DNA from 3 places in the Paucibacter soli genome. Region 3 is predicted to be linked to each of the others. Evidence: predicted binding sites of a transcription regulator. Region 3 holds the regulator's gene; each other region holds the start of a gene.
The links. The regulator sigma-54, encoded in region 3, starts transcription at its own class of promoters, with help from an activator protein. The targets are predictions, from matches to a motif close to TGGCANGNAANCTGCTTT.
Positions count from the first base shown of each region.

Region 1 (4,451 bases), on a different contig from region 3:
GGTCAAGACCTACAAGGGCCGCCTGGAGACCCAGCCGGCCTCGCATCGCGCCCTGCACTGGGCGCAGGCGCGCATCTACGGCCATCTGCTGTGCCAGCAGGAGGGGCTGGCGGCGCTGGAGCTGGCCCTGGTGTATTTCAATGTCGGCAACCAGCAGGAGACGGTGTTCACCGAGCGTTGCAGTGCGGCCGAGCTGCAGGCGCATTTCGAGCTGCATGGCGAGCGCTTTCTCGCCTGGGCCGAGCAGCAGCTGGCGCAGCGCGTCGAGCGCGATGCGGCGCTGCAGGCCTTGAGCTTTCCCTTTGGCGAGTTTCGCCAGGGCCAGCGGCCGCTGGCCGAGGCGGTCTACAAGGCGGCCCTGAACCAGCGCTGCCTCTTGGCCCAGGCGCCCACCGGCATCGGCAAGACCCTGGGCACGCTGTTCCCGCTGCTGAAGGCGGCGCCGGCGAAGGCGCTGGACAAGATCTTCTTCCTGGCCGCCAAGAGCTCGGGCCGCCAGCTCGCGCTGGATGGCCTGCAGCGGCTGGCGCCCTTGCCGCTGCGGGTGCTGGAGCTGGTGGCGCGCGAGAAGGCCTGCGAGCATCCTGACCGCGCCTGCCATGGCGAGTCCTGCCCGCTGGCCCAGGGCTTTTACGACCGCCTGCCCGCGGCGCGCGCCGCCGCCGCGCAGGAGCTGCAGCTCGGCCAGGCGCGGCTGCGCGAGCTGGCGCTGGCGCACCAGGTCTGCCCCTATTACCTGAGCCAGGAGCTGGTGCGCTGGGTCGACGTGGTGGTGGGCGACTACAACTATTTCTTTGACGTCAGCGCCCTGCTGCATGGCCTGACGCAGGCCAACCAATGGCGCGTCGCCCTGCTGGTGGACGAGGCCCACAACCTGGTGGAGCGCGGCCGCAAGATGTACAGCGCCGAGCTGCTGCCCGAGACGCTGGCGCAGGCGCGGCGTTCGCCCGCGGCGCGCAACTACCCGCCCCTGAAGAAGGCGCTCACCAAGCTGCAGCGCGCCGCAACGACCCTGGGCAAGGCTCAGGCCGAGGACTACCGGGTGCACGAGCATCTGCCCGAGGCCTTGCTCACGCCGCTGCAGCTGTGCAGCGCCGCCATCGGTGAGCACTTCGGCGAGCACCCGGCCGAGCCCGATGCAGCCCTGCAGGCCTTCTACTTCGAGGCCCTGCATTTCCTGCGCATGGCCGAGCAGCTGGGCAGCCATTCGATCGTCGACAGCAGCCGCGAGCCGGGCGGCGCCGGCCTTTGCTGGTGCCTGCGCAATGTGCTGCCGGCGCCCTTTCTGCGCCCGCGCCTGGAGGCGGCGCAGAGCAGCACCCTGTTCTCCGCCACCCTGCAGCCGGCCGACTACTACGCCAAGCTGCTGGGCCTGCCCGAGCAGCATCTGCAGATCGAAGTGGGCTCGCCCTTTGCCGCCGAGCAGCTGCAGGTCAGCGTAGCGCGCGGCATCTCCACGCGTTATGCGCACCGCCAGGCCTCGCTGGTGCCCATGGCCGAGCTGATGGCGCGCCAGTACGCAGCGCGGCCGGGCAACTACATCGCCTTCTTCAGCAGCTACGCCTATCTGGAGCAGCTGGCCGAGGTGCTGGCGGCGCAGCAGCCGCAGCTGCCGGTATGGGCGCAGTCGCGGCGCATGGGCGAGGCCGAGCAGAAGCGCTTCCTGGCCCGCTTCACCGAACACAGCCAAGGTATCGCGCTGGCGGTGCTGGGCGGCGCCTTCTCCGAGGGCATAGACCTGCCCGGCGCGCGCCTGATCGGCGCCTTTGTCGCCACCCTGGGCCTGCCGCAGATCAATGCCGTCAACGAGCAGATCCGTGCGCGCATGCAGCAGCTGTTCGGCGCCGGCTACGACTACACCTACCTCTACCCGGGCCTGCAGAAGGTGGTGCAGGCGGCCGGGCGGGTGATACGCACGACCGCGGACCAGGGCGTGCTGCACCTGATCGACGACCGCTATGCGCGCGCCGAGGTGCGCGCCTTGCTGCCGCGCTGGTGGCGCCTTGGCTGACAAGCGCGTCGGGATTCTTTACAGCCATGGCTGTTGGCCCTGCGATATTGCACATGCTGCGTTGGAACATCCAACGAGAACAATGGCTTGCGTCTATTCGCGTGCCCTGGAACGGAACCTGCTTGCCTGGCGCCAGTGCCGTTATTTTGACGGGCAATACTGGTGAAGGAAGAACAAATGCTGAATTGGTGTAGCTGGCGACATTGGGTCGCGACCTTGGCTCTGGGCTTTGCAGCGATGGGCCCGGCTCAGGCGGGCTTGGTGACTGGCGATGCCGATCCTGTGTTCGGGCCCTGGGTGCCCGGCTTGTCGTACCGGGCTGACTTCAGCTTCTACCTGCCCGATTCCGTGCTGGCCCTGGCGCATTCCTCGCCAGCCAACACGATAGACATCAATGCGCTCGACATCTACCTGGAAGGCCATGTGTGGCTGTACGAGACACTCAACCCTTCGAATGAGAGTCTGCCCGGTACCTTCAAGTTCAAGCTGCACACCGTCACCTTCGATCTGGGCAACGACCTTTTGGTGAACTGGCAGGCGTCGGGCCTTTGGCCCTGCGTTCCCTGTTTCAGCAACATGATGCCGCTCAACGACTTTGCGCCCGCCTATACCTTCGGCTTCAGGTGGCCTGAGCTGGCCCAACCCATGCAGCTGACCTGCTACTACGGCTGCGAGGGCTCGGACGACAGCCCCAAGCCCGCCGAAACGGCCGGTCTGACGGTTGCCTACACCTACAGGGACGACCAGGGCCGTGCACGCCCCAAGCAGGCCGAGTACAGCTTTGATGCGGCCGGCAATCGCACCATGCGGGTGAAGGGCGCAAGCGTGCCCGAGCCTGCGTCGCTGGCCTTGGTGGCCTTGGCCTTGCTGGGCTTGGGTTGGCAGCAGCGCCGCCGTCAGCAAGCTTGAGTTGAAGTCTTGCTTGCGCGCCGCAAGCCTTGCGGCGCGCCTTCAGTGCATATGCCCCGGCGGCTGACTCAGCCGCAGTGCCGCCTTGACGGCGCTGGCCGTATCCCAGTCCATGGCTGACAGCCATGCAGGGTGCTTGGTCGGCTCGGGTGCGGCCTTGCTCATTGATTCCAGCAGGCCCAGCCAGCGCGCTTGGGCGCGCTCGGATCGCACCAGACCGGCGCGCTCGCGCAGGGCTTGGGCGGCGCAGGCCAGGGCCAGCGCGGGCTCTGTCTGAGCCTGGCCCTGGGCCAGCCAGGCGTGATCCTCCAGGCTGGCGAGCAGTTGCTCCCGCATATCGAAGGCATTGAAGGCGATCAGCGATTCCGCCAGCCTGGGCATGGCTTCGCTGCTGCGGCCTTCCATCAGGTCGAGTCGCGCCAGCAGGGCCAAGGCGTTCGCGGTGCCGCGCCGGTCGGCGGCGGCCAGGCATATCGTCAGGGAGCGCGCCAGCCCCTGTGCGGCATGCTCGCGCTCACCGGTCTCCAGGGCCAGCTGTGCCAATCCCAACTCGGCCTCGGCCTCGGTTTCCGGATGCCTGAGCTGGCGAGCGAGGTCCAGGGCCTGCTGAAGAAACTCCAGCGCTGCATCGTCATGGCCACGCCACAGATCGATCTGCCCCAGCTGCAGCAGCGCGATCGCCTCCCCGACTGGCTTTTCGCATTGTCGAAAAATGTCCAGTGCTTCCAGATTGGCCACCATCGCGGCATCGGCCTCGCCCGCCGCCAGCTTGGCCATCGCCAGGGTGGAGAGCGTGGACGCTACGTCAAAAGGTTTGTCCGCCAGCCCGCGGCGCAAGGCCAGGCAGGTTTGCAGGTCGCGCTCGGCCGCCACATGGTCGCTCTGGCTGACGGCCAGGGCGGCTGACACATAGAGTGCGTGGCCACGCATCCAGTCGTCGGTCTGCAGCGCCGGCAGCTGCAGCAAGGCTGCCATGGTGCTGCGGCCCTCGCTGGTATAGCCGCGCAGGATCCAGAAGCCCTGCAGCGCCACCGCCAACTTGACCCCGACGATGGGGTCGATGACGCCGTTGTCGGCCTGCGCAAAGGTGATTGCGGCGCGCAGATTGTCCTGCTCGGTATCGAGCCGGTGCAGCCACTCGCCCTGCTGGGGGCCGCGCAATCCATCGCGCCCCTGCTTGGCAAAGGCGAAGAAGTAGTGGCAGTGGGCGGCACCCAGCGCTTCGGCGGCGCCGCTCTGGCCTAACTTTTCGCTGGCGTAGTCGCGCAGGGTCTCCAGCATGCGGTAGCGCGTGCCTTCGGCCCCCGCGCTCATCAACAGCAGAGACTTTTCCACCAGCTGCGTGATCAGGTCCAGCAGATCAAGCGGGTCAAGCGGCTCGGCGCTGCACACGGCCTCGGCGGCCGCCAGACTGAAGCCGCCCTTGAACGGCGCCAGCCGCTGGAACAGCGTCTGCTCCGGTTCGGGCAGGCTGTCGTACGACCAGTCCACCAGCGCGCGCAGGGTCTGCTGGCGTTCCTGCAGCACGCGT
Region 1 is NZ_JBBHJW010000006.1:131,344-135,794, forward strand. It holds gene WG898_RS13905 (ATP-dependent DNA helicase) at 1-2,011, shown strand, start outside; gene WG898_RS13910 (PEP-CTERM sorting domain-containing protein) at 2,189-2,920, shown strand; gene WG898_RS13915 (ATP-binding protein) at 2,963-4,451, opposite strand, start outside.
Region 1: a site for sigma-54 is predicted at 2,119-2,136, ahead of WG898_RS13910 (PEP-CTERM sorting domain-containing protein). Genes of this name have one in related genera too.

Region 2 (4,451 bases), on a different contig from region 3:
TGGCGCCGCGCGCAGATTCCCACGTTTCAGGACAAGCTTCAACACGGAGGTCGCCATGACCCCAGCGCACAGTTCACAAGCCATCATGGTCGATGGCCCCTGCCGCTGCGCGAAATTGACGGCATCAGGGACCACCATATAGGCGCGTTGAAGCATGGCCGGCGACAACCCCGCGATGAAGCGTGCATATTGCTCCTGTACAGAAGCGCCTTCGAAGCGGAAATAGTCCTCGAAGCGCATAGCGCCAGGCTTGAAGTATAGGAATGACACACCCATACCCAGCGGCGCAGCCGTCAATGCAGGAATCTCCAAGCGCTCGCAAGCATTGAAGAGCAGCCGACGCGCTTCCATCGCAAAAAAATCGATGCCATCCACATAGACATCGACGTCCCGCAGGAATTCGCCAATATTCTCGGGCGTCACGCCTTCCTTGAAAACCCGCACATCCGCTTCCGGATTGATCTCCAGCACCATGCGCGCCAGCACTTCCGCCTTTGGCTGACCAAGCGTGGCCATAGAAGCGCCCACCTGACGATTGAAGTTATGCACTTCAAACGAGTCGAAGTCCGCTATGCAGAACTTGCCGACACCCAAGCGCGCCAACGTCAAGGCGTGGGTACCGCCGACGCCCCCAAGGCCTGCAATTGCGACTCTCGTTCGCCGCAGGACTTGCTGCTCGTCGCGCGTCACCCAACCAATGTTCCGCGAGAAAGCGCGGTTGTAGTCAAACAAGGATGCAGTTGCCACGGGCATGCCTCCAATTCGCACTTCAATGCCAAGAAGGAACTATCATGCCACGCCCCAAGGGCGCCTTTCGAAATCTGCCACTTCCCTGCGCTGGCCTGCCCAACGCCTATTGCATTGCGTAAGATTTTTATATGACATCGAACGACACGCTCAGGCAAATTCTTGACTTGGCGCGCTGGGCCCCCAGCGGCGACAACACCCAGCCTTGGCGTTTTCAGATAGTCGACTCTCGTCATGTCGTGGTGCATGGTTTTGATACGCGCGAGCATTGCGTCTATGACCTGGATGGCCACCCGAGCCAAATTTCCATCGGCGCATTGCTGGAGACCACCTCGATTGCAGCAAGCAAACACGGCCTGCGGGTACAGGCCTGCCGCAGAGCCGACTCGCCTGTGACCAACCCAGTATTCGACCTGCATTTCTACAGCGACCCAAGCGTCGTCACCAGTCCGCTGTGCGACAGCATTGAGCGGCGCAGCGTACAGCGACGCCCTCTGAGTATGCGGACTCTTACGGACGGTGAGCGCCAAGCGCTGAACACGGCTGCGGGGCCCAAGCATGATGTGATCTGGCTAGAAGGACCGCGCAGGCGCTTGCAGGCTGCCTTGCTCATGTTTCATTCAGCCAAGTTGCGGCTCACGATGCCCGAAGCTTACGAAGTGCATCGCGACATCATCGAATGGAACGCCCAATTCAGCCGCGACCGCGTACCCGATCAAGCGCTCGGCACAGACCCAGGCACCACGCGATTGATGCAGTTTGTGATGCACGACTGGAAACGCGTGGAGTTCTTCAATCGCTACCTCGCTGGCACCTGGGCCCCAAGAATTCAACTAGACCTGCTGCCAAGCCTTGCGTGCGCAGCACACTTCGTCATTTGCGCCAAAGCCGTACCCAAGGATATCGACGACTACATAGAGGCCGGGCGTACGGTACAGCGATTCTGGCTGACTGCCACGAGTCTGGGGCTGCAGCTGCAACCCGAGGTCACGCCACTGGTCTTTGCACGCTATGCGCGCGAACAGCGGACCTTCTCCAAGGTCCCTGGTATGAGCGACAAAGCAGCCGAGGTCGGCGCAAGTCTTGACCGGACGATCGGCGCAAGCACCGCGCACCTTGCGGTTTTCATGGGCCGCATAGGCGCCGGGAGACCAGCCCGGGCCCGGTCCATTCGCAAGCCACTGAGCGAACTGCTGATGAGCGATCTTGGTGCGTCAGATACCCGTGCATCGACGGCCAAGCCTGGGCAGCACTAGCTTGCGACAATTCAGCCATGTCGAAATTCTTTACATTCGCCGACCTCCGGCAGCGCAACACATCTCCAACTTATTGATTTAATTCACAATTTCATCACTGGCACCAACATTGCATAACAAGGGCAAGCCAATCCCGGCGGCAACCGCAAGAGAGTCAACATGAAACTGATCAAGAAAATGGCCTGCATCGCAGGCGCAGCAATGGCGCTCGCTGGCACTGCTCAGGCAGCTTCGATCGTCAACGACTGGGGCTTCAACCCCAACGGCACCGGCTTTGCCACCGCCACCATCATCAATGAGAATCTTGACTTTAGCGGCCGCGCACTGATCGTGCTGACGCCCACGGGCGGCGGGACCTTCAGCTTCAAGGAATACGCGACGTTCAGCGTGACGCAGTACGACGGCGGCGTTCCCCTGCCGACGCCCAACTACATCACGGCGATTTTCGAGGCATCCGGTACCGGCACCTTCAGCGGCAACTTCACCTTTGCCTCGGGGAAGATGGATATCTACTCGGACACCGCCAACAATTTCGGCCTGCTGAGTGCCAGCAGCACGCTCATCAATGGTTCCAATGATGGCACCAAGATTGGTAGCTTCAACGTCTTGGCTGGCGGCGGCGGCCTGGTGGATGGTACCGGCAACCCGACCGGAAACGGCAAGGTGATCGTGAACATGAGCGCAGTGGCGGGTGATCTGACGGCCGGATACTGGTTCAATCCGACTGGTGGCGATCTGAGCACGCAAGACATCCTGTCCTTCGCATTCACGGACGCAAATCCCCTGCAAGTACCGACTGCGTCGAATGTTAAGGAATACGCATGCGACTTTGCCGGTCTGACGCCGGTGGGCGTAAATTGCGCGACTGGCGCTGGCTGGAACCCCGCTACCAATCCTGGCCTGCTCTGGATTGGCAATAACGGTCAATTCAAGCTGGCAACTGTGCCGGAACCCGCTTCCCTGGCGTTGGTCGGCTTGGCTCTGCTGGGCGCCGGTGTTGCACGCCGTCGCACCACGCGCGCGTAATGTTAGTGGGCCTCTTGCGATGAGGCCCTCTCGAATTCGTCAGCAATAAAGAGAGGCCGCGAAAGCGGCCTCTTTCTATTTCGCTCTACCGACACGAGACATCGCCGGTCAATCCTTTCGTTCCGCGTCAATCAGTTGGCGGGCGAAATGTGCAGGAATCGCGTAACTGATGCCCGATGGGCTGCTCAAGGCGGTTTCCTTTCGCCCCTTGACAAGCACCATATTGACGACGCCAAGCACTTCGCCGGAATCGATACTAAACACTGGCCCGCCACTGTTGCCCGGATATGCCGTGGCGTCAAGTTGAATAATATCGAAAACCCCATCCCTGAATTGCCGAATTGCTTGCGGATTGAGCGTGCGGGCAGTCGGAGGAGGCAAGGCTATCGCGGTGATTGCAGAAACAATCCCTCGATGCGTCACCGGGGAAAAGCCCAATGCGCCCCCGAGCGGAAAACCCATCAGCGCGATGGCCCCGCCTTCGCGCACGCGCCCCTCGGGTGCCAATCTGAGGGCAGGCATCTCCGCGCCATCGAAGCGAAGCAGCACCAGATCATGCGTCGCATCCGACCCCACGACCTTGGCTCCACGCATACGCCAGACACCGCTGCCAGCATCGCGCGACTGGATCACAAGGCGACGATTTGCCACAACCATCTCTCCGTCCGGCGGCAACACATGTGCATTTGTGATGGCGAGACGCCCGTCCCCAACGACGAAGCCCGTACCTCTGAACGTAAAACGTGGGTTGTCGGTGTCGGCGAAGGTACCTATGAGCAGGAGCGACGGCTTGCTCTGTTCGATCAGCGCCGGCAAATCCTCAGCACCAGCCCCGGAATAGCATGCCGATAGCACCATAAGCGCGCTAATGGCTCGCCGCCGGACGTGCATGGGCGCGATCATTGCATCAGGTCGCCAGAGGTATGCCCGACCTCCAGCGCCGCAACACACCGGCGCCACACCGCGTCAGGTTCTTCCAACTTGAAGCCATAAAAAAACGTTCCAGATTCGGTATCGCGCCGACGCATCACACACACTGTGACCTGCGAAAGCTCGCCCTTGCCCAATTCAATCGCGGCAACACCTTCAGCCTGAAGAGGAAGCTCAAGGCTGGACTCTGCCTGAAAACCGTGCAGCGATACTTCGATCACATTGAACACATAAGCTTGCTCACCATCTGGTAGTCCAAATCGGACCTCGCCAGGGCAATTGATCGAATAGCGCTGGTGCTGCCGCATCGGGTGACCCGGCAAGCTGGGCCCGGCAAGCATTGGCAGCACAGCCCGATATTCCACCATCGTATAGATCGACCAGAGCAGCGCTTTACGCCGATCGTCCAGGTTGTCAAAAACCTGACTCTTCTTGTTGAAGAAGTAGTCCAGCAGTTCCGGCGTCATCACCGGATCGTTGGTGGTGAAGTAG
Region 2 is NZ_JBBHJW010000008.1:297,702-302,152, forward strand. It holds gene WG898_RS17790 (ThiF family adenylyltransferase) at 1-747, opposite strand, end outside; gene WG898_RS17795 (nitroreductase family protein) at 879-2,003, shown strand; gene pepA (flocculation-associated PEP-CTERM protein PepA) at 2,163-3,029, shown strand; gene WG898_RS17805 (S1C family serine protease) at 3,138-3,932, opposite strand; gene WG898_RS17810 (GNAT family N-acetyltransferase) at 3,929-4,451, opposite strand, start outside.
Region 2: a site for sigma-54 is predicted at 2,102-2,119, ahead of pepA (flocculation-associated PEP-CTERM protein PepA). Genes of this name have one in related genera too.

Region 3 (4,451 bases):
TCGCGGCCCAGCCCGATCACATGCGGCGCACCGCCTTCGAGGTAACGCTTGATGTGCGCGTCGTGCTGGCTGCGCTCGGGCTCGGCCATGAGGCGGTTGACCTTCTGGCCCAGCAGCTCGGCCTCCTGGTAGCCGAACATGCGGCAGGCCGCCGGGTTGATCGAGGCGATCAGTCCGTGACGGTCGATGGTGACGACGCCGTCGACCATATTGTCGAGGATGGCCTGGGTCTGCTCGGCCTGCGCGCGCAGCGCCTGCGCGGCCTGCCGGTGCAGCCGCGTCAGCAGGCGGCGGCGGCGCTGCCAGAGCCACAGCGCCAGGGCCGCGCCCAGGCTCAGCGCCAGGCCCAGCTGCAGCAGCGCCTGGCGCTGGCGCAGCCAGGGTGCCTCGACGCTGGCCAGCGTGCGCCCGACCGCCACCAGCAATTGCTTGTCGGCATGCAGGCCGGCGGGACGCAGGCTGCGGGTCGCCACCAGGCGCAAGTCGTTGGTGAGGCGCGAATGCGTCAGCTGCAGGCTGGCCTCACGCCCTTCGCTGAGGTGCTGCTGGAGGATCGAACCCGGCCGTTCCAGCAGGTTGCGGTCCATCAACTCCGGGCGTTCGGGCGCCAGCGTGAACAGCAAGCCGTCCTGGTGCGCCAGCGCCGCCCAGGTCTGTTCGGAGGGTTGGGCGGTCTGCAGCACGAGGCTGAAGTAATGCGGGTCCAGCAGGGCCAGCACCAGGCCGATGGGCCGGTCGCGGTGATCGAACAGCAGGCGGGCCAGGCTGATGCAGTGCGCGGCCAGCGGGTCCTGCAGCGGCGGCGAGACATAGAGCAGGGCGGGCTGCGGCTGCTCGCGCAAGGCCAGCACGGCCCGGTGCTGGCGCAGGTCCAGCTGCAGCAGGTCGACATGCGAACTGGCCTGCACCTGGCCATGCGCATCCAGCAGCAGCAAGGCTCGCACGCCCGGCATGGCCTGGGTCAGGGTGCGCATCAAGGTCTCGCCATCCTGCTGCATCAGGCCTTGGCGCCAGCCGGGCGCCTGCGAGGCCACCGTCTGCAGCGCGGCATGGGTGGCAATCATCTGCTGCGCAACAATGCCGTCCAGGGTACGCACCAGGCCTTCGAGCTTCTCGCCCTCGTGGCGGCGCAACGCCTCCCGTTCATTGGCCAGCCAGCCCAGCGCAAGCGCCCAGGCCAGCGCCAGCACCAGCGCCAGCAAGGCCCAGGCGCGCCAAGGCCTCCAGGGGCGGCCGGATGGCAGGGCGGAAACGGAGCGGACAGGCATCAAGGGATGCCACGGTACCCAGTCCATGGGCTTCAAAGCTTGATGCTTCTCAAGCTGAGTCGAGCTACATGGCCTTGCGCAGGTTGGCCGGGGCGATCTTCAGCGCCTCACGGTACTTCGCCACGGTGCGGCGCGCCACCTGGATGCCCTGCTCCTCCAGCATGCTGGACAGCTGGCTGTCCGAGAGCGGCTTGCCGGCATCCTCGGCGGCCACGAACTGCTTGATGAGGGCGCGCACCGCGGTGCTGGAGGCATTGCCGCCCGCCTCGGTGTTGAGCCCCGAGCCGAAGAAGTACTTGAGCTCGAAGGTGCCCCAGGGCGTGGCCATGTATTTGGCGGTGGTCACGCGCGAGATGGTGGACTCGTGCAGGCCCAGCTCATCGGCGATCTCGCGCAGCACCAGCGGCTTCATGGCCAGCTCGCCATGCGAGAAGAAACCCTTCTGGCGCTCGACGATGGCCTCGGAGACGCGCAGGATGGTGTCGAAGCGCTGCTGGATGTTCTTGATGAACCAGCGCGCTTCCTGCAGCTGCGTGCCCAGCGGCGAATTGCTGACGCCGCCGCGCGTCTGGCGCAGCGCCTGAGCGTAAAGCTCGTTGATGCGCAGCTTGGGCATGACGTCGGGGTTGAGCGTGACGCGAAAACCCCGGCCGGACTTGCGCACGATCACGTCCGGCACCACCGCCGCCGCCTCGCTGCGCGCGAACTGGCGGCCCGGCTTGGGCTCCAGCTCGGTGATCATGCCCTGGGCCTCGCGCAGCAAGGCCTCGTCGGCGCCGGTGAGCGACATCAGGCGCCTTAGGTCGCGCCTGGCCAGCAGCTCCAGGTATTGCTTGCAGATCAGGATCGCCACCACCTGGGCCTGGCTGCGCGGCTTGACGCGCAACTGCAGGATCAGGCATTCGGACAGATTGCGCGCGCCCACGCCCACCGGCTCCAGGCTCTGCAGCCACTTGAGCGCGCATTTGAGCGTGTCCAGCAGCTCCTCGCGCGCCTCGGCATCGGCGTCAACGCCCGCGAGCGCCTCGGCGAGCTCTTCCAGGCTGTCTTCCAGATAGCCGTCTTCGTTGAGCGACTCGATCAGCACCATCAGCGCGGCGCGGTCGGTCTGGCTCAGCTGCATGCCGGCGAGCTGGGCGTTCAGATGCTCCTGCAGCGAGATGCCGGGGCCCTGCTGTTCGGGGCGCTCGCCTTCGTCGTCGCCACTGCCGCTGCCGGGGGTTTCTCGGATGCCGTCGAAGTCGTCGCGCTCGGTGCCGTTCTCCCAGTCGTCGCGCTCGGTGGTGCCGAAGTCCTCGCCCTTGATCTCGGCCACTGACTCGCCATCGCCGCTGCTCTCCGCGCTGGTTTCGGCCGCCGCGCCCTCGTCGCGCTGCAGCGGCGCCGCCGCATCCAGACGCAGCGGTGCGGCCTCGCCAAACTCCTCGTCGGTTTCCAGCAGCGGGTTGCTGGTGAGCATCTGCTCCACCTCCTGGTTCAGCTCCAGGGTGGAGAGCTGCAGCAGACGGATCGACTGCTGCAACTGCGGCGTCAGCGACAGATGCTGGGAGAGGCGTACCTGCAGCGACGGCTTCATCGCGTCTTACATGCGGAAGTTTTCGCCGAGATAGACCTTGCGCACGTCCGGGTTCTCGACGATCTCTTGCGGGGTGCCCTCGGCCAGCACGGCGCCCTCGCTGATGATGTAGGCGCGGTCGCAGATGCCCAGGGTCTCGCGCACATTGTGGTCGGTGATCAGCACCCCGATGCCGCGCGCCTTCAGGAAGCTGATGATGCGTTGGATCTCCAGCACCGCAATCGGGTCAACGCCGGCGAAGGGCTCGTCCAGCAGGATGAAGCGCGGCTGCGTGGCCAGGGCGCGCGCGATCTCGACGCGGCGCCGCTCGCCGCCCGAGAGCGCGGGCGCCGGGCTGTCGCGCAGCTTTTCGATGCTCAGCTCGTGCAGCAGGGTATCCAGCGCGGCATCGATGCGGGCGCGGGGCCAGGCCTTGCCATGGTCGTCAAGCTGCAATTCCAGCACCGCGCGGATGTTTTCCTCCACCGTGAGCTTGCGGAAGATCGAGGCCTCCTGCGGCAGATAGCTCAGGCCCAGGCGCGCGCGCTGGTGGATGGGCAGGCGCTGCACCGGCCGGCCGTCGATGCGGATCTCGCCGGCATCGGCGCGCACCAGGCCCACGATCATGTAGAAGCTGGTGGTCTTGCCGGCCCCGTTTGGGCCCAGCAGGCCCACCACCTCGCCGCTGTGCACGTCCACATGCACGTTCTTGACGACGCGGCGCACGCCGTAGGTCTTTTGCAGGCCTTCGGCCTCCAGCCGGCTGGGGGCGATGCCGGTCTCGAGCGCCGGGGTGTGCTGCGTCATGGAGAGGAAGGCTTGCGCGGGCTGGTCTGCAGGGTCGGGCTGGTTTGCAGCGGCAGCGGGGCGGAGGCGGCAGCAGGCGCCGCGCTGCCCTCGGCGCCGCTGGCGGCCCTGGGCATCAGCACCACGCGCACGCGGCCGCTGGGATGCGGCGAGGCCAGGCCGCCGTCGACACTGAAGACCTCGCTGCGGTTGTCGTAGACGATCAGCGCACCGGTGATCTCGTCGGCCACCGTGTCGCCGCGCACGCGGCGCACCACCGCGTTGCCGACGAAGCGTACCGTGTCGGAGCGGCTGTCGTATTCGAGCTGGTCGGCCGTGCCCTCGATGGCCTCGCCGGCTACGTCGCGCGCCTGGCGGAACTGCACCGGCCGGCCGGTCTCGCCGCTGGCGTAGGCCTGGTGGTAGCCGTCCGAGGTCTCACGCACATCCATGCGCTCGGCCTTCAGCAGCATGCTGCCCTTGCTGAGGATCACATTGCCGTTGAACTCGGTGCGCTGGTTCACCACATCGAGCCGGCCGCCGCGCTCCGAGCTGATGTTGAGGGGCTTGTTGCGGTCGGCCTTCTCGGCGCGCGCCAGCCCTGCGGCCAGCAGGGCTGCAAGGCACGCGCAGCACAGCAGGCTGCGGGCGGAGATCGAGCTGGACGTGGCGGTAGGCATAGGCGGCATAGAACTTGCAGGCCATTCTAGGGCCTGGACGAGCCGCTAATGGGAAGGACTCAGCCCTTCCTGATTTTCTGTACCAGGAAATCGGTCACGCTGAGCGCGCGGCGGCCCCCCTCGATCTCGGGCAGGCGTTCGCCACCGGCGGCAATGCTGGGC
Region 3 is NZ_JBBHJW010000005.1:354,371-358,821, forward strand. It holds gene WG898_RS13215 (bifunctional diguanylate cyclase/phosphodiesterase) at 1-1,268, opposite strand, end outside; gene WG898_RS13220 (RNA polymerase factor sigma-54) at 1,333-2,844, opposite strand; gene lptB (LPS export ABC transporter ATP-binding protein) at 2,851-3,630, opposite strand; gene lptA (lipopolysaccharide transport periplasmic protein LptA) at 3,627-4,298, opposite strand; gene WG898_RS13235 (thiol:disulfide interchange protein DsbA/DsbL) at 4,349-4,451, opposite strand, start outside.